DNA from 4 places in the Alkaliphilus crotonatoxidans genome. Region 1 is predicted to be linked to each of the others. Evidence: riboswitches for the same ligand, from Rfam matches in the RefSeq annotation. Region 1 holds a riboswitch; each other region holds the start of a gene.
What was found. Region 1 has a riboswitch for S-adenosylmethionine ahead of ACYQ1I_RS05275 (pyridoxal phosphate-dependent aminotransferase). Riboswitches for the same ligand answer to the same signal wherever they lie in the genome.
Positions count from the first base shown of each region.

Region 2: it holds a riboswitch for S-adenosylmethionine, as region 1 does, so the genes downstream of both, ACYQ1I_RS13500 (YbaK/EbsC family protein) here and ACYQ1I_RS05275 (pyridoxal phosphate-dependent aminotransferase) in region 1, are expected to answer to the same signal.
Region 3: it holds a riboswitch for S-adenosylmethionine, as region 1 does, so the genes downstream of both, metA (homoserine O-acetyltransferase MetA) here and ACYQ1I_RS05275 (pyridoxal phosphate-dependent aminotransferase) in region 1, are expected to answer to the same signal.
Region 4: it holds a riboswitch for S-adenosylmethionine, as region 1 does, so the genes downstream of both, metK (methionine adenosyltransferase) here and ACYQ1I_RS05275 (pyridoxal phosphate-dependent aminotransferase) in region 1, are expected to answer to the same signal.

Region 1 covers NZ_BAAHXS010000004.1:577,917-582,733, reverse strand. Annotated here, with positions in the region: gene ACYQ1I_RS05285 (hypothetical protein) at 1-283, shown strand, start outside; gene ACYQ1I_RS05280 (superoxide dismutase) at 362-973, opposite strand; SAM riboswitch class I at 1,128-1,227, shown strand; SAM riboswitch class I at 1,311-1,414, shown strand; gene ACYQ1I_RS05275 (pyridoxal phosphate-dependent aminotransferase) at 1,498-2,685, shown strand; gene larAH10 (NPN-dependent 2-hydroxyacid racemase, LarAH10 family) at 2,687-3,970, shown strand; gene ACYQ1I_RS05265 (branched-chain amino acid aminotransferase) at 4,029-4,817, opposite strand, start outside.
Region 2 covers NZ_BAAHXS010000006.1:303,387-308,203, reverse strand. Annotated here, with positions in the region: gene ACYQ1I_RS13510 (aldehyde ferredoxin oxidoreductase family protein) at 1-335, opposite strand, end outside; gene ACYQ1I_RS13505 (ACP S-malonyltransferase) at 445-1,416, opposite strand; gene ACYQ1I_RS13500 (YbaK/EbsC family protein) at 1,909-2,373, opposite strand; SAM riboswitch class I at 2,480-2,584, opposite strand; gene ACYQ1I_RS13495 (serine hydrolase domain-containing protein) at 2,968-4,080, opposite strand; gene ACYQ1I_RS13490 (hypothetical protein) at 4,100-4,735, opposite strand.
Region 3 covers NZ_BAAHXS010000004.1:384,347-389,163, reverse strand. Annotated here, with positions in the region: gene ACYQ1I_RS04460 (sigma-54 interaction domain-containing protein) at 1-837, shown strand, start outside; gene ACYQ1I_RS04455 (CoA transferase subunit A) at 1,133-1,786, shown strand; gene ACYQ1I_RS04450 (3-oxoacid CoA-transferase subunit B) at 1,786-2,439, shown strand; SAM riboswitch class I at 2,598-2,704, shown strand; gene metA (homoserine O-acetyltransferase MetA) at 2,782-3,699, shown strand; T-box leader at 3,775-3,994, shown strand; gene ACYQ1I_RS04440 (class I tRNA ligase family protein) at 4,047-4,640, shown strand; gene ACYQ1I_RS04435 (putative manganese-dependent inorganic diphosphatase) at 4,784-4,817, opposite strand, start outside.
Region 4 covers NZ_BAAHXS010000004.1:1,179,124-1,183,940, forward strand. Annotated here, with positions in the region: gene ACYQ1I_RS08125 (hypothetical protein) at 213-371, opposite strand; gene ACYQ1I_RS08130 (COG2426 family protein) at 574-1,041, shown strand; SAM riboswitch class I at 1,162-1,258, shown strand; gene metK (methionine adenosyltransferase) at 1,442-2,632, shown strand; gene recD2 (SF1B family DNA helicase RecD2) at 2,741-4,817, shown strand, end outside.

The DNA.
Region 1 (4,817 bases):
GGCTTCCTATAGTAGCATCATTACTTCAGGATTCATCATAGAAAAATCAACAGATGGAGACGTGAATTACATAGATCTAAAAAAAGTAGGAGAAACAAAGGAAGAGTTTGTTATTGACAGAATTATAGTAAAAGAAAAAAATACATGGAATTTAATAGATGTAAACAAGGCTTATTGGATTGTTTATTTTAGCAGAAACGGGAAAGATTTTCAATTAGAGGAAATTCAAGTTAATGAAGAATTTGAGCATATTTTTAAAGAAGAGTTTGGTATTGCTGATTAGGTATTAATAAAAAAATTGAAGGACTATCGAGTCCTTCAATTTTAAGTGATGAGGTAAAACTATAAGGAGCAAAAGCATCTATTTTAATTGCTGATACCTTTCGTTGACATAATTCCAGTTAACCACATTCCACCAGGCGCTAATGTAGTCGGGTCTTCGGTTTTGGTAGTTAAGGTAATAAGCATGCTCCCAAACATCAAGGCCTAGTAAAATGCGCTTTCCTTCCATTATCGGGCTATCTTGATTGGGGCTGGAAACCACCTCTAATTTTCCAGAAGCATTGATAATCAGCCAGGCCCAGCCGCTGCCGAAACGGGTGGCTGCTGCCTTGTTGAAAAGCTCCTTAAACTGATCAAAGCTGCCAAAGGTCTGATTAATTTCTTCCAACAGCTGGCCCTTTGGTAAGCCGCCTCCATGGGGGCCCATCACCTTCCAGAAAAGGTTATGGTTATAATAGCCACCGCCGTTATTCCTTACGGCCTGCTGAATTTCCTTGGGAAGCTGATCAAGGGATTGAAGCAGTTCCTCGATGTCCTTTCCCTGAAGCTCGGGGTAAGGCTCAAGGGCGGCATTTAAGTTGTTAATATAGGCCTGATGATGCTTAGTATGGTGAATTTCCATGGTGGCCGCATCAATGTGGGGCTCCAGGCTATCATAGGCATAATCTAATTGTGGTAATTTATAAGTCATTGAAATTCCTCCTTAAAATCTTTTCCGTATTTGAATCTACTGGTAATATACCCTTGGTTTATAATAATAATCATTATCAATTAAAATTTATTTTTAAATTTTTCTATTGACATCAATGGGTGAATCAAATATAATTATCAAATAAATCGAATAACTCTTATCAAGAGAGGTGGAGGGAAGGGCCCAATGAAACCCAGCAACCGGTATCGTACCAGGTGCTAATTCCTGCAGTCATAATGGCTGAAAGATAAGGGAGGAAACTGTTAACAGGCCTCTTTTATAAGGGGCTTTATTTTATTAAAGTATAAAAGTATTTCTTGAAAACACAATTAAATAGCTCTTATCAAGAGAGGTGGAGGGAAAGGCCCGATGAAGCCCAGCAACCAGCACAGCCAGTGCCAGGTGCTAATTCCTGCAGTCGTTGAGACTGAAAGATAAGAGGCCTAATTATTTTTAAGCCCCTTGATCTTTTAAGGGGCTTTTTTTCTTATAGATCAAATATATATCAAGAAAGGAAGATTGACATGGCTGAAATCAGCAGTCGCTTAAGCTATTTCACAGATTCAATTATCAGAAGAATGACCAGAATCGCCAATTCCTACGGAGCAATTAATCTTTCCCAGGGGTTTCCTGACTTTGATCCGCCCCGTGAATTGATAGAGGCCCTGAAAGAGGCTGCTGAGAAGGGGCCCCATCAATACGAAATTACCTGGGGCTCCCAGGCCTTTCGGGAGGCGTTGGCACAGAAACAATCTAAGCTGATGGGGATTGAAATTAATCCCCAAACAGATATCGTAGTTACCTGTGGCAGCACCGAGGCCATGATGGTGGCCGTAATGACCCTGTGTAACCCCAATGACAAGGTCATCGTTTTTTCACCATTTTACGAAAACTATGCTGCCGATGCAATTTTATGCGGGGCAGAGCCCATCTATGTTCCTTTAAAGCCACCCCACTTTACCTTTGATCGAAATGAGCTGAGAAATGCCTTTCAACAGGGGGTTAAGGCCCTTATCCTTTGTAATCCCTCTAACCCCACGGGTAAGGTCTTCACCCTTGAAGAATTGGAGTATATAGCCAGCCTGGCAGAAGAATTCGATACCTTTGTAATTGTTGATGAAGTTTATGAGCATATTGTCATGGAGCCCCACCGACATATCTATTTTGCAGCACTGCCGGGTATGTATGAAAGAACGGTGTCCTGTAGCTCACTTTCTAAAACCTATTCTATTACCGGCTGGCGGCTGGGGTATTTGATTGCTCCCGATCACATTACCGAGGGGGCAAGGAAGGTTCACGATTTTCTCACGGTAGGGGCCTCGGCTCCTCTACAGCAGGCAGCCCTGGCAGGGCTGAGGCTCCCCGATGAGTACTATGCATCACTACGGGCAAGCTACAAAGAAAAACGGGATCTTTTTCTAAAGGGGCTAGATGAAGCGGGCCTTCGCTACACCACGCCCCAGGGGGCCTATTATGTGATGGTGGACATTTCAGAGTTTACCCAGGATGATGATGTGGAATTTTGTGAATGGATGGCCCGGGAGGTGGGGGTTGCGGCTGTACCGGGCTCCAGCTTCTTCAAGGAGGATATACGTCATTTAATTCGGTTTCATTATGCTAAAAAAAATGAGACCCTACTGGCGGCCATTGAACGTCTGAAGCTGTTAAGGGAAAAGGCAGGGCTTAAGTATCGTAATCAGGAGGTGATTTAATATGCGGCAGTATCATTTCAAGTACGGAAGTCGTCAGTGGGAGGTTGCCCTTAAGGAGGAAAACATTATTAATATCTTGACTCCAAAGGACTCTAGCCCCATAGATAAGATAGAAGAAAAGATTAGAGAAAGGCTTGATCGGCCAATAGGAACCGGCCCCCTTAGGGAGCTTGTCAAGGCTAAGGATAAAATAGTAATTATTGTCAGCGATATTACTCGGCTTTGGATTAAAACCGCCGTATTCCTGCCGGTTATTGTGGCATATCTCAATGAATTGGGAATAGAAGATGAGGATATCACCGTCATCATTGCCCTAGGTTCCCATAGACCCTCAACTGAGGAAGAAAAAAGGGCCATTGTGGGTGATGGCATCTATGAAAGAATTGAAATCATTGATCATAATTGTAATGATGAAGACCAACTATGCTATTTAGGGGAATCGAGCCGAGGCACCCCTATTTATATTAATAAAAAAGTCGTAAAGGCCGATCGGGTAATTTTAACAGGGGGGATTGTCTTTCATCTCTTCGCTGGCTTTGGCGGCGGTGCTAAGGGTATCGTCCCCGGTGTGGCGGGAATACAAACAATTCAGCAAAACCATAGACTGACCTTCCTGCCTGGGGAAGGAACCGGGCTGAACTCCAATGCTTGCTCCAATAAAATTGAAGGAAATCCCATGCGTGAAGATATTACGGAAATATGCCGGAGGGTGGCCCCGGATTTCCTCTTTAATGCGGTATTAGATGCCAACGGCCGCTTCATTGATTTTGCTGTGGGGGATTTTGAACAGGCATGGCTGAAGGGCTGTGAAACCATTCGGCAGCTCTACGGAATCAATATAAAGGAGAAGGCAGATATCATTATTGCCTCTGCCGGGGGGTATCCGAAGGATATTAATTTATACCAAACCGTCAAGACCATGGATAACTGTATTTACGGCGGTAAAGAAAACAGTGTGATGATACTGCTTTCAGAATGCAGAGACGGCCTGGGGGCAGCCGAATTTATGGAGTGGTTTCAATACCAAACCCTCGATGAAATGGAATCTGCCTTAAAAAAGCATTTTACAGTACCAGGTTACGCTGCCTATAAAACGGCCTATGCCGCCAAGTATCGGAAAGTCATTCTAATTTCCTCCCTGCCAAAAGATACCGTCAAGGAACTGGGAATGATTCCGGCCCAAGACCTTAATGAGGCCCTTGACCTGGCATATCGGTTTAGTCCGCCCAACCCTAAAATTTCACTAATGCCCTATGGAGGAAATACCCTGCCGATTTTTGAATAAAATAATACCCCGGTCTAAGGCTAACGGCCAGACCGGGGTTTAAATTGGCTAAATTTAATTAAAATTCCACAATCCATCCCTCTGGGGCTTCAACCTCACCGAATTGAATACCGCAAAGAGTATCGTAAAGCTTTTTGGTAATAGGCCCTACCTCTGTTTCACTATGGAATACATGAAGTTTGCCCTTGTATTCAATACCACCAATGGGAGTAATTACTGCCGCTGTGCCGCAGGCACCGGCTTCTTTAAATTCGTCCAGCTTGTCGACGTACACATCCCTTTCTTCGACCTCCATGCCCATGTATTCCTTTGCCAGGTGCATAAGAGAATACTTTGTAATACTTGGCAGAATTGAAGGAGATTTAGGGGTAACAAATTTATTATCATGGGTAATACCAAAGAAATTAGCTGCTCCCACCTCTTCAATTTTAGTATGGGTCATAGGGTCAAGGTAAATACAATCAGCAAAGCCCTTTTTCACAGCCAGCTCATGGGGATACAGGCTGCCGGCGTAGTTTCCTCCCACCTTGGCCGCTCCGGTACCGAATGGTGCTGCCCGGTCATAGTCAGAAATAATAAAGTTTACAGGAGCCATACCGCCCTTAAAGTAAGGACCTACGGGTACGCAGAATATACAGAATAGAAACTCAGGCGCTGGCTTTACACCAAGATTGTCCCCTACCCCAATCACAAAGGGTCTTAAATACAATGTTGCGCCGGTACCATAGGGAGGAACATAGGCTTCGTTTGCCTTTACAACTTGAATACAGGCATCAATAAATTTATCTTCTGGTACTTCAGGCATCATGATTCGTCTACAGCTATTATTTAAACGCTTGGCATTTTG
Region 2 (4,817 bases), on a different contig from region 1:
ACCAAATTGTCTATCCCCACCGAACGCATCCTGACTGTAAAATCACCACCAATGTTAGAGTCGCCATAGCGATCTGTTACGGGGCTCTTTGCCGTAATGGTACAGCGGTTACCTGCCAGCAGACCTGTCCCTACGGCGGGGCCCACTCCAAAAATCAACACATTTTTTTCGGAAAGGGCATCATTTATTATTGCCTCAGAATCATACAGGATCTTGGTATTAATTCCGATTCCACCGATGTATTTTTTTCTAATGTCAGGGGTAATTTCCTGTCGGGTAATTTTTTCATTGGTAAGATCCACATAAACAATATGATTATCCCTTGTTTTTTCCATTATTCTTTTTCTCCATTTTCAAATATTCTCAAGATAAAATTTTATAACTACTTGTAATATTCAGTTAATTTTATTCCCGCATCTACCATTTTTAGTCCCCCCTCATCCCTTAGGCATTTTTTACTATAACCTCCGGGGCCAGAGGACTAAAATTCTTCTTTAACCTCTTGATTTTGTTATAATTAAGAAAAGTCCAATCTAAATTAATTGTCTTGGAAAACTTAACAACAGAATCATCCAGACTCACTTCAATAAAGCTCTCGATGCCCATGGCAGCAATTTTTTCAATGGCCGTTTTCCAATACATTCTACCTGTCATGTTTTTAATTAATTCCCTTTGTAAATCCGGAGACTTTTGTAATATGCTATGATCAAAGCTTGATATAATTGGTATTTCACAATCATATACATCAAGTTCCGATACAAATTTTACAAAGGGCTCAATTCCCTTGGCTGCAAATTGTGAATGAAAGGCATAGGGGGCATTGACCTCCTTGACCTTTAAAGCACCCTTTATTTCTGACAGCCCCATGACCATATTAACTGCTGCTTCCATACCTGATATTACAATACAGTATTCGTTGTTTTCACTGCCTATCTCCACCTGCCCCAGTAGATTATTTTCTCGAATTATTTCCTCTACATCATGGCAGGTTAAGCCAACGATAACAGCCATGGCTTCATCCTCTCTGTTAGCCAGCTTAGGATATTGATAAATTGTTAAAAGCATATGTAAGCCAGCTTCAAAGGAGATTGATTTACCACAGGCCATGGCTGTGATTAATCCCATACTGTAACCTAGTAAAATGGCGGGTTCCATCCCTAGACTTCGATAACGCTGATAAACGATATAGTCACAGGTATATATGGCGATCCAATCAGTGAACATCTTGTCATGGCTGGTTTCAGCAGCATTAAATAAATAATTCCACAAATCCATATTTAATTCGTGTCGAACAACGGAGCAATAATAGTTCAGAATCTCCAGCTGTTCTTTGTCAAATCTAGTAATTAGTTTTTGATATTCTGCCCCAACTCCTTGAAATAGAAAGGCATGACGATCTTGAAGCATCGTTTCCATCTTGTCACCTCACTTTGTCTTAATATAGTATTACTTAGATTATGTCACACGATATCGCCAGATGCAAGTAATAATTTAATTTATTTTAACATTTTTATATTTAAAATATATTACTTAGTACTTATTACCTAGAAGATTTTTGTATCATTTTTGAGCTAAAAAAATAATGATTATCATCATTAATTCATTGTCAATAGTCCTGCTGTTTCAGTATTTTGAATTAACTCCTGTACTTCCCTATATTTAACAACCAATGGATATTTTAACATTATGATCATTTTACCTTTAAAATCATTGTAATTGGTTAATTAGATGTTATAAACATGTTAATATTTATACTGTTACATATTTACGCTTATTTGTTTATCTATAGTATTAAAGCCATCGAAGCACCCCCCTTGGAATTCTTCAATGGCTTAAAACTACGCATATTTATTTACTTAATTTTACACGCTGATCAATAAGCCTTATTTATTTTTAACATTATCTGACCTATTGATCCTGGCAAACATCAATCCAAGTGGCATTGGTCAATTGCTGTATTTCCTCTGGCGTTATTTTTAGGGCTGAATACCGGGACCCAGCTGCAGGATAAACGTACTCAAAATCCTTGATGGATTGGTCAATATACACATCTAAAGGCCTTTCAAGGCCGAAGGGACACAGTCCTCCCACAGGGTGACCCGTAACAGCTTCCACCTCCATATGATTTAACAGCTTTGCCTTAACCTGAAAGTAACGCTTGTATTTTCTATTATCAATCTTACCGTCCCCCCGGGCTACAATTAAAATATTTCGATCCCTTAACCGAAAGGCCAGGGTTTTGGCAATGAAGGCAGGCTCTACGCCGATGGTTTTGGCGGCTAAATCTACCGTGGCGCCGCTTTCAGCCAATTCAAAAACAGGATCAGCTAATCCCCTTTCCACAAAAAAACGTCTTACATTTTCTACACTCAATTCTAATCAGCTCCTCATCTTTCGGTTTTATACATAAAAGCTATTTCTATGTATAAAAAAAACCCCTTTCTTATGAAAGAGGAATATTTTTAGTGGTGGTTTTCCCCTCTCATCTTGCGAAATATTCCGCAGGAATTGGCACCGCTGCTTAAAATTCAAGCCGGTTGCCGGGTTTCATCGGGCCTTTTCCCTCCACCTCTCTGGATAAGAGTACTGCTAATTAAATTATATTATTTTGATTTTAATGGTTATTAAGGCTGTTGTCAAGCATTATTTTCATATTGTACCGTTATCTATGATTCATTTATGATAATATATTATTATACGTCAAATAATTATGTCCCAAATGATCGTTTCTATATTAGATTTAGGTTTATTAAGGTTACCTAAAATCAAGGTCTTACAACAACACTTTTTTAAATTAAAGTTTAAGCTCGCATCAGGCTTCTGGTGCTATGTTAAAACTTTTTTGGGGACATTTTCCAAAACGCTTGACACAATAATATACGTATCTAGAACTCAAAAAGCATTATGGGACTATAAAAATAGTCCCCAAGTCAGTTAGAAACCCTTAAAAAAGCGTAATACTTGATTTTAGCTATAGAAATTCCATATCACCAGTAACGCTATTAAGATACCTAACATCACCATCGATAAAATCGTCTGTCGCCTATTCCCTTTAGACGAATTGTAGGTATTTCGCTTTACCACTAAAAATAGCATCGTAATAAAGGCCAGTACTGTAAAGATAAGGTTGATGAAAAAATGTATTTTTATCTCATCATAGCTTCGGTTGTTATCCATCACCATACGTGCGCTCAGTAACAAACAGTTACCTACGAGGGATATTCCTATAAAATTCAGCAGACCAAAATACATCCGCCCATTTTGAAAAGAAATTCTATTCTTCTCTTTTCTAACAAGGCTACGTATCCATTGAATAAGATGAATCAACAACATCGTGATAAAATATAGCCCACATAGGGCGGCTGCAACAATGTATAGGATTAAAAAGGGCGTTGTTCTCCCTGCAGGAAGGGGCAGATAATCTGAGACCACTGAGGAAATTTGTATTACGCTGCCATTTTCCACCTGAAAATATAATTGAGGGATGGGATCAAACATAGAGCTTCCAGAAGCTTTACGATACACATTGGGTGCCGTTTGGATGTATTCAGCAGTCTCTGTCATTTGACTGACTTGAATTCGATTTTCTCCAATAGCCTCGACCTTTAAAGGGATAAAATAAGGATATAACTTAGCTACACTATGCTCTGGCCGTCGCGCCATCAGATATTTTCCCTCTAAGAGCTTTGCACCTAAACCCGTTCCTTCCATAGGGGTAATTGCTCCCCCCCGCTCTACAAGTGCCTTCGGTAAACCATAGCATAGATCGATTTCTCCCCCTTGATTCGTTAAGACAATTACTGCAAATCTTTCCTCTGGTACAAGATGGAAATTGCTTGAAAAGGCGATAGTATTACCTCCATGGGTTAACCCTCGTTTTTCCCCTGGGTACTCCCAAAAACCATGGGCAATATCTAGCATATTTTCGTTGGGCGTATAGCTTTGGGAAAGCATCTTATCTAAGGTTTCTCGTTTTTGAAATAAGGGGGTCTGCTCCTCAGGGAGAGGCATTAAGGCCATTGCAAAGGCTGCTAAATCTTCAACGGTGCCATTGGCAGCACCGCAGGGGTACAGTGACATATAGCTCCAAGAGGAGAGGCTAAACGCCCCTTCTCCCTATTACTCCTGGAGTGCTTACTGCTGGTATTGGTATTGATATGGATATACCACGGGATGGCTCCATCACCAAGCCCCCGCCATTTACATTGAATCTTCCTGTAAAATTTGGCCTTTTAAAGTTAATATCATAGGTCTTCATGGCCTGCTGATTGGCTTGTCCCCCGGTTTGGTTGATCATCATAAAGGGGGCAATTACTATTGTTTCTAGTGATGCCAGCAGCATTAGCCCTTCTTCTACCTTGGCTAGCTTTTCGTCATCTCCGCCTAATGCTATATCTCTTAATGGGTTAAAGGCTTTTGTTTCTAAATCTCCCTTTGATGCATAGTTTATTTCTTCTATTCCTTCTCTTAGCTTTGATGATGCTGCTGCTACTAATCCCAAGCCTGTTAATCCCGTGGCTATGGTGAGCCCTGTAACTGCTACTGAACCTATGGTTAACGCTGTGGCACTGGCTCCCAATGCTACGCCTATTGCTGGCACCATCATGGCTCCCACGCCTCCTGTTAATGCCACAAACATGCCTACTGCCGCTACCGCGGCCAACCCCAACACCGCTGCCCCTAGTATCTTACCCCAGCCTAGCTTTTTCCTCTTTTTTACTCCTTTATGTAGCACTCATGGTTATACATTTAGTAACTACGTATCCTTGCCCAGCACCTTTAAAGCAAAAGGAGTAATAATAAATGGAGTTCATTAC
Region 3 (4,817 bases), 190 kb from region 1:
TCTGGAGTCGGAAAAGAGATCATTGCTCGATTTATACATAATGCCAGCAACAGGGCAGGAGAGCCCTTTATCAGGGTAAATTGTGCTGCTATTCCAGAAAACCTGATAGAATCTGAATTGTTTGGATACGAAAAGGGCTCCTTTACAGGAGCATTACGGGAAGGAAAGGCAGGTTTGTTTGAGACCGCAGCAGGCGGCAGTATTTTTCTCGATGAAATTGGTGAAATGCAGCTTCATGTACAGGCCAAGCTGTTAAGAGTGTTGCAGGATATGGAAGTGACCAGAGTGGGGGGGGTTAAGCCTATTAAAATCAATGCCCGGATTATTGCGGCAACCAATCAAAATTTGAAGGAAATGGTTAAGGAAGGAAGATTCAGACAAGACCTTTACTACCGGCTAAATGTGCTGCCCATAATGATTCCTCCCCTAGCGGAACGAGTAGAGGATATCGAACCATTGGTCATTTTCTTTTTAAGCCGTTTTAATAAAAAGTATCATACAGAAAAAACTATAACAGATGATGCCATGCAATTATTAAAATGCCATGCTTGGCCTGGAAATGTCAGGGAGTTGGAAAACTTTGTTGAAAGAATGGTTGCCATTAAGGCAGAAACGGTAATGACGAGGAAAGACATTGAGGAATTATTGATGAGTCACCAAAGAGATGAAGAAAGACAAAACCGAAGATTTACGCTGAAGGAGAATCTTGAAAGAATTGAAAAAGAGATGATTTTTGAAGCGATTAGTAAATATCGTACCACGAGAAGGGCAGCCGAGATCCTGGGAATAGACCAATCTACCTTGGTGAGAAAAATGGCTAAATACAAGAAAAAGTGATGTCATGGTGCATCAGATTGATGTAAATTCGCATCGACGAACGACCCCTGTTGAAGCCATAAAGTATCAATTTGATGCAGTATTGCATTTTAACTTCTATTAAAGGGCTTTTTTAGCCGATATAGATGATTGCCTAAGGATTAAGCTATGTTTCAATATTATGAAGACAGAAGCCGGAGGAAAGGATATGGTTCATTAAATAGAGTAATGATGGCACCATATTTGCAATAATATATAGCAGTGTGATTTACATGAATGTAAATGGTTTAACAAATATTGAAGGGAGGAGCAGAAGTTGAGCAAAGTTATCAGTAAAGAAGAGGCCGTTAATAAAATTAAGGATGGAATGGTTTTAATGATTGGGGGCTTCCTGGCAAATGGAACACCAGAAGAAATGATTGATGAAATTTTGGCGACGGGAAAAAAGGATTTTACCATTATTGTAAACGACACCGCCTTTGCAGACAAGGGGGTTGGAAAGCTGGTGGCCCATCATAGAGTCAAAAAAGTCATTGCATCCCACATTGGAACCAATCCTGAGACCGGAAAGCAAATGCATGAGGGGAAACTGGATGTTACGCTGGTTCCCCAGGGAACCCTGGCGGAGCAAATTAGGGCAGGGGGAGCAGGGCTGGGAGGAATTTTAACCCCTACAGGAATTGGAACGGATGTTGAAACGGGTAAAGAGAAGATCACAGTGGAAGGAAAAACCTATTTGCTAGAGCTTCCCCTTCGGGCTGATATAGCCCTCATTAAAGGCAGTAGAGTAGATAGGGCTGGTAATATTTACTATAATCAATCTACAAGAAATTTCAACCCCATAATGGCTACTGCAGCAGATTTAGTCATTGTTGAGGCAGAGGAAATCGTAGAGGTGGAAGAAATTAACCCCAATGACGTCATGACTCCTGGAATATTTGTAGATATGGTAGTAAAAGGGAGGGATTAATGATGGATAGCCGAGAGTTAATAGCAAAAAGAGTGGCAAAAGAATTAAAGAACGGTGACGTGGTGAATTTAGGAATTGGTGTGCCCACCATGGTGGCGAATTACATTCCTGCTGAAATTGATATTATCCTTCAGTCAGAAAATGGTTTTGTGGGAATGGGGCCCAGTGCTGCACCAGGCATGGAAGACCCTGATTTGGTTAATGCAGGTGGGACCCATGTCACAGTTAAAAAGGGAGCCGCCTTTTTTGATAGTGCCATGTCCTTTACCATTATTCGGGGAGGCCATGTGGATGTTACTGTCCTGGGGGCCCTGCAGGTGGATGAAAAGGGAAATTTGGCCAATTGGATGATTCCTGGAAAAATGGTGCCAGGCATGGGTGGTGCCATGGACCTGGTGGTGGGAGCCAAGCGGGTCATTGTAGCCATGGAGCATACGGCTAAGGGAAAGCCCAAAATACTAAAACAATGTACCCTTCCCCTCACAGCCCAAGGACAGGTAGATTTAATCGTAACAGAAATGGGGGTAATGGAGGTTACTGAGCAGGGGCTGCTGCTGAAGGAAATTGCACCGGGGCTAACGGTGGAGGCAGTGATGGCAGCTACAGAAGCAGAGTTAATCGTTTCAGATGCTCTGACCCAGATGAAAGTATAGTGGATGAGTAAAAATACCAATCAATGGGCTAATCTTGTTGTTACATATTATGGATCCTTACTTTAATGATATATCAGACCCGATGATTGGCCTCGGTATCAATATAAGATTCTTGACATACAGTTAAATTTAAAATATAATAACTCTAATTTCATAACATTCTATTGAGAGCGGTGGAGGGACTGGCCCTATGAAACCCGGCAACCTGCTTCGGCGAGGTGCTAAATCCTGCAGCATGCCCCAGGGCATGGCTGAAAGATAGATGAGTCATTATGTTTTTGAAGCCTCTTCTGTCGCAGAAGGGGCTTTTTTAATAGATTAATTAGATTAGGAGGAATTAAGTTGCCCATCAAGATACCCGATGACTTACCGGCAGTAGAAGTCCTGTCAAAGGAAAATATTTTTGTCATGACCCAAAAGCGTGCCCTCACCCAGGATATACGACCCCTTAAGATTGTTATCTTAAATTTAATGCCAACCAAAATTGAAACAGAAATTCAATTACTTCGCCTATTAAGCAATTCTCCCCTTCAGGTGGACATTACCCTGCTCAATCCCGGCAGTCATCGTTGCAAAAATACATCAGAGGAGCATCTGTTTAAATTCTATAACACCTTTGAGGATATTCAAAGGGAGAAGTTTGATGGAATGATTATTACAGGCGCCCCAGTAGAGCAGCTTGCCTTTGAAGAGGTAAACTACTGGAAGGAACTGTGTGAAATTATGGACTGGAGCTTGTCTCATGTTTTTTCAACCCTCCATATATGCTGGGGAGCCCAGGCAGCTCTGTACCATCATTACGGTATTCCTAAATATCCATTGAAAAAGAAGATGTTCGGTGTTTTTTCCCATCGGGTTCACGAGAAGGACAATAAGCTCTTTCAAGGCTTTGATGATCTGTTTGATGCTCCCCATTCACGTTATACCGAAACAAGGGAGGAAGATATACGGAAGATTAAGGAGCTTAAGCTATTGTCTGATTCCGAGGAAGCCGGTGTCTATATTGTTTCTGCCCATAAGGGCAGGCAAATTTTTATTACAGGCCATTCTGAATATAGTGCCTTAACGTTAAAAAATGAGTATGAGCGTGACCTTCAAAGGGGCATGGCGATTGAAATACCCCGTAACTATTTTCCGAAGGATGATCCTGGTCAAGTGCCCCTGGTCAGTTGGCGCAGCCATGCCAATCTGCTTTTTAGTAATTGGTTGAATTATTATGTGTATCAAGAGACACCCTATAATATTATCGAGATAAAATAATGGTTGCCATTTATAGGCTTATTTGCTATAATTTACGAAAGTAAAATGGCCATAAAAAAAGCATGGCGAATACGAAAAACGATCATGACGGGAAGTAGTAGATGATTTATTGATTAAAGAGAGCTGTCGGTTGGTGTAAGGCAGTATCAAAAATCCTTGAACTGGTCCCTGAATCACAAGGGTGAAGGAATAGTAGCCTTTGTCGGCATAGACCGTTATCTATTGAAGTGAATCTCCTCATATATTTTTATGATGGCGATTAATTAGAGTGGTACCGCGACCCTTCGTCTCTAAACAGAGATGGAGGGTTTTTTAATTGTGAACTTTAATAATAAGGAGGGCTGACTTTGAAACAATATGAACCTAAAGAAATAGAAAAAAGATGGCAGCATTTTTGGGAGCAGCATCAAACCTTTGTGGTAAAGGAGGATATCGATAAGCCCAAATATTATGCCCTGGTGGAATTTCCCTACCCATCGGGAGAGGGGCTCCATGTAGGGCATCCAAGGTCCTACACAGCCCTTGATATTGTTGCAAGAAAAAGACGCTTAGAGGGGTACAATGTACTCTATGGCATGGGCTGGGATGCCTTTGGCTTACCAACGGAAAATTATGCCATTAGACACCAGATTCACCCGAAACGGGTTACTGAAAATAACATAGCAAGATTTAAGAAACAGCTTAAGGACCTTGGCTTCTCCTTTGATTGGACTCGAGAAATTAATACAACTGACCCAGCGTATTATCGATGGACCCAATGGATATTTATCAAGCTATTTGAAGCAGGCTTAGCCTATAAGGCAGAAATGCCAATTAATTGGTGCACCAGCTGTAAGGTGGGGCTGGCCAATGAAGAGGTGGTAGAGGGCTTATGTGAGCGTTGTGGTGGAGCCGTTTGTTGCGTCTTGGCCCGTTCTATACCAAATCACTTTTTAAGCTGATTTGCTGTTGATACCGTAATACTGCTTCAAGATTTTTTATGCGGCCTTTTAGTTCACTCAGAGGGGGTGTTCTGGGGCCAAAACCAGATAGGCGACTCAGAATAGTATACATAAATCCAGCATCTTCATGATGCTGGATTATACTATTTAAGCATATTGATTCCCTGAAGAATTTTG
Region 4 (4,817 bases), 600 kb from region 1:
TATAGTTTTTTGCAGAAAAAAAGCCCCTGTCCATTGATTCACCCTTTTAAGTCTGCTATCATAAGATGAGCAGAACAATACGTGGCTTTGGTCAGGTAAGGGAGTATATATCACAAAGGCCCTGTCGAGTCTCAGTATTCCTTTGATCAACCTAATGATCGGTCAAAAAAAAACCTTCAGTGTGAAGTGAACATCCGAAGGTTTTGTTTTTACTATGATTTCTTACTTAATTCGTGGAACTGGTTAATTAAGTCGTCTATCTGGCCATTAAGCTTTAAGATTTTCTGTTTGTCGGCTTTCTCCTCCATAAGGTGTCGCAGATGAGCTTTTAAAGATTCAATCTCGTTTTTTAGCATCTTCACTTTATCCATACTCTGCCCCCCTTAACCAATAAGTGCTGTCTAAAGAAAACATGCAGCTAAATGTAATGTTATTATACCAATGATTACATTTAATAAACAATAGATTTAAGTTAAAATTATACAAAATTCCTAAAAATAACAGACCATCCTCTAAGGAATCTTTTTCAAAATATATGATATAATGGTAATACAGAAGAATTGAGGTGAACTGATGGGAAAAATATTTGAGGTGATAACCCGAGAACTGATGGTGCTGCTGGTTGCCGCCATGCCCTTGGCAGAGCTGAGGGGAGCGATCCCACTGGGGGTTTCCTTAGGAATGCATCCTTTACATGCAACATTATTGGGGGTTCTGGGCAGCTTAATTCCTGTACCTTTTCTGTTATTTTTTCTAAAGCCTGTTGTATTATTCTTTAGAGATTTAAAGCCCTTTAAAAATCTGGTGAACCGAATTTTACGAAGGACCATTAAGAAAAGCGATAAAATTAAACGTTACAGTGCCCTGGGCCTGGTATTGTTTGTTGCTATCCCATTACCAACCACCGGGGTATGGTCAGGGTGCCTGGCCGCCACAATATTTAATATTCCTATCAAAATAGCCTTTCCGGCCATCGCCCTGGGCACCGTCGTAGCGGGCAGCATTATGTTTACCTTGAGCTATGTTATTACAAGTATTTAGAAGCAGGTTAGATGAAAATACAAGCTTTTTTAAAAGTTTCATATTAGTAAAAAATATGTTGACAGATATACAACTCAATGATATTATGAGTTAGTAATTCAATTAAATAAAAATCTTGATGCCTTATCAAGAGTGGTGGAGGGAAGGGCCCGATGATACCCGGCAACCGTAGCGTACGGTGCTAATTCCCACAGATTCTGATTCTGAAAGATGAGGTAAGCATATATAGTTGATATGCCTCTTCTTGAAAGAGGTTTTTTTATTGCAATCAATTATTCCTATTTCAGATCAGCATATTTTCCTGGCATGGATGGGTATATTAGTACAGAAAACCTTCACGCTCAGGAAGCTCGATTATACAGATAGCCTGATAACATTAGGAAAAGGGAGGTAATTTTTAATGGCACGAAGACTATTTACTTCAGAGTCAGTGACAGAAGGACATCCAGATAAGATCTGTGACCAAATTTCTGATGCAGTATTAGATGCAATATTTGAAAAGGACCCAAAGGCCAGAGTTGCTTGTGAAACCACTGTTACCACTGGATTGGTTCTGGTGGCCGGTGAAATCACCACCGATTGCTACGTTGATATTCCAAAGGTAGTTAGAAAGACAATTGAAGAAATTGGCTATACCCGTGCAAAGTTTGGCTTTGACTGCGATACCTGCGCCGTTTTAACAGCCATTGACGAGCAGTCCTCTGATATTGCCATGGGGGTTGATGAGGCGTTAGAGAGAAAAAAGGGGCAAATGGTAGATGAACTGGAGGCCATCGGTGCTGGTGATCAAGGGATTATGTTTGGCTTTGCCTGCAATGAAACACCTGAATTGATGCCTTTACCAATTTCCTTGGCCCATAAGCTTTCAAAGCGACTTTCTGATGTACGCAAGGATGGTACCCTTGATTATTTAAGACCTGATGGAAAAACCCAGGTGACTGTAGAGTATGATGGCGATAAGCCCCTGCGTATTGACACAATTGTTATTTCCACCCAGCATGGCCCTGAGGTAGACCAGGAAACCATCGAAAGGGATTTAATCAAGCATGTGATCAATCAGGTGGTGCCGGCTGGTTTGCTGGACGAAAATACCAAGTATTATATTAACCCGACGGGCCGGTTTGTAATCGGTGGACCCCAGGGTGATGCCGGGTTAACCGGTAGAAAGATTATTGTTGACACCTATGGCGGCTATGCCCGTCATGGCGGCGGTGCCTTTTCTGGGAAGGACCCAACAAAGGTGGATCGTTCTGCTGCCTATGCTGCCAGGTATGTAGCAAAAAATATCGTGGCTGCAGGCCTTGCCGATAAATGTGAAATTGAACTGGCCTATGCCATTGGGGTGGCCCAGCCTGTATCGGTATTGGTAGAAACCTTTGGTACAGGAAAGGTGGATGAGGGATTGCTGGTTGAACTGGTGAGGAAACACTTTGATTTAAGACCAGCGGCCATTATTCGAGACTTAGATTTGAGAAGGCCAATTTATAAACAAATTGCAGCCTACGGACACTTTGGAAGAACCGATTTGGCCCTACCCTGGGAAAAAACTGACAAGGCAGAAATTCTTAGAAGAGAGGCCCTGGGACAATAAGATATCCCTTGGATGATTTATAAAGACCCTATTCGTGATGGAATAGGGTCTTTATTATGTTCAGCTAACTTTTATGGTATAATATTACTATTAACAATTGCTTAAGAGGTGAGAACCCTGATAGAGGTAGAAGGAAAACTAGTTGAAGTGATATATCAAAATGAATCCAATGGGTATACGGTAGGGATTTTGTCTGCGGCGGAAGAGGATATCACCGTCGTTGGAATCCTGCCTGCCCTCCGGGAAGGGGAGGACCTCATTGTAAAGGGTAGGTGGACCATGCACCCCAGCTATGGCAGACAGCTGGAGGTGCAGGAATATAAGCCGGTGAAGCCCTCCACCATAGAGGGGATGATCAGCTATTTATCATCTGGTATGATCCATGGAATCGGAGAAAAGATGGCCAGGAGAATTGTAGATTATTTTGGTTTGGAAACCTTTGATATTTTACAGGCTGAGCCCCATCGTCTAAAGGAGGTGCCGGGAATTGGAGAAGCAAAGGCCGGTTCCATTGCTGAGGCCTTTCGAGAGCAGCGGGAGCTGAGGGAGATTATATTATTTCTTTCTCAATATGGTATTACCCCCAACTATGCCATCAAAATTTATAAAAAATATGGAGAAAAAACAATCCCCTTGATTCAGGAAAACCCTTATCGATTAGCAGAGGATGTAACTGGAATTGGTTTTAAAAAGGCAGATCATATTGCCCAGACCATGGGAATTCCCCTTGATTCAAAATATCGTATTTTAGCAGCAACCAAATATCTGTTGAACAGCTTTCACACCGAGGGGCACACCTATGCCCCCTGGGCAGACTTGGTCCATAGGACGACTGACCTGGTGGGAGTAAGCCCTCAATCGGTGGAGGATGCCATACAGCATCTAACCCTGGAACAAAAGATTCATCTTGAAAGGAATGGCGAAACCTTTCATATCTACTCGATGGTCTATTACTATGCAGAGACCTATACATGCAAAAAACTGATTGAGCTTGCCCAGGTTAATTTCCAGTCCTCCAGCTTAAATATTGATGAGGAGCTACATAAAATAGAAAAGGAGGAGGAAATTCTTTTGGCTTCCAATCAAAAAGAAGCCATTAAGCAATCGATACAAAACGGCATTACAGTCATCACCGGAGGGCCTGGTACCGGCAAGACCACCACGATTAATACGCTAATTCGGATTTTTGAAAAGCTGCAGTTAAAAATACTGCTGGCGGCCCCTACGGGAAGGGCTGCCAAAAGAATGACAGAGGCCACGGGAAAAGAGGCCAAAACCATTCATAGATTGTTGGAAATAGGGTATGGCGATGAAGAACAGGAAATGAGCTTTCAAAAAAATGAGGAGGACCCCCTTGAGGCCGATGTCATTATTGTTGATGAAATGTCCATGGTAGATATTTTATTGATGCATAGCCTGTTAAAGGCTATCCGGCCGGGAACTCGCCTAATTTTGGTAGGAGACGTTGATCAGCTTCCCTCTGTGGGGGCGGGCAATGTATTAAGGGACATAATCGAAAGTAAGATTATTCAGGTGGTCCGGTTGACAGAAATTTTTAGACAAGCCCGGGAAAGCATGATTGTCGTTAATGCCCATCGCATTAACCAGGGCGATCCTCCCCAATGTAATGTAAAGGATAAAGATTTCTATTTTATTGGCCGAAATAATAAAGAAGTCCTTTTACAAACACTGGTTCAGCTGGTAAAGGAACGGCTGCCAAGGCATTATGGCTTTGATCCCTTGAAGGATATTCAGGTGCTGTCGCCCATGAAAAAGGGTGAGGTGGGTATGATCAATCTGAACAAAGCCCTGCAGCAATCCTTAAACCCACCGGAAAAATGGAAGGCTGAAAAGGAATATGGCGGAAAGCTGTATCGAGTTGGAGACAAGGTCATGCAAATCAAAAATAATTATTCTCTACAATGGATTATCATCGATTCCCAGGGACAAGATGAACGGGGGGAGGGGGTTTTTAATGGCGACATTGGCTCAGTCCACGCCATTGACTTCCAGCAGCAGCAGCTCTCCGTACTCTTTGACGAAAATCGTCTGGTTAATTATGAGTTTAATCAATTGGATGAGCTGGAGCTGGCCTATTGCGTGACGGTACATAAGAGCCAGGGAAGTGAGTTCCCCGTAGTGGTAATGCCCATAACCTGGGGGCCGCCGATGCTATTGACAAAAA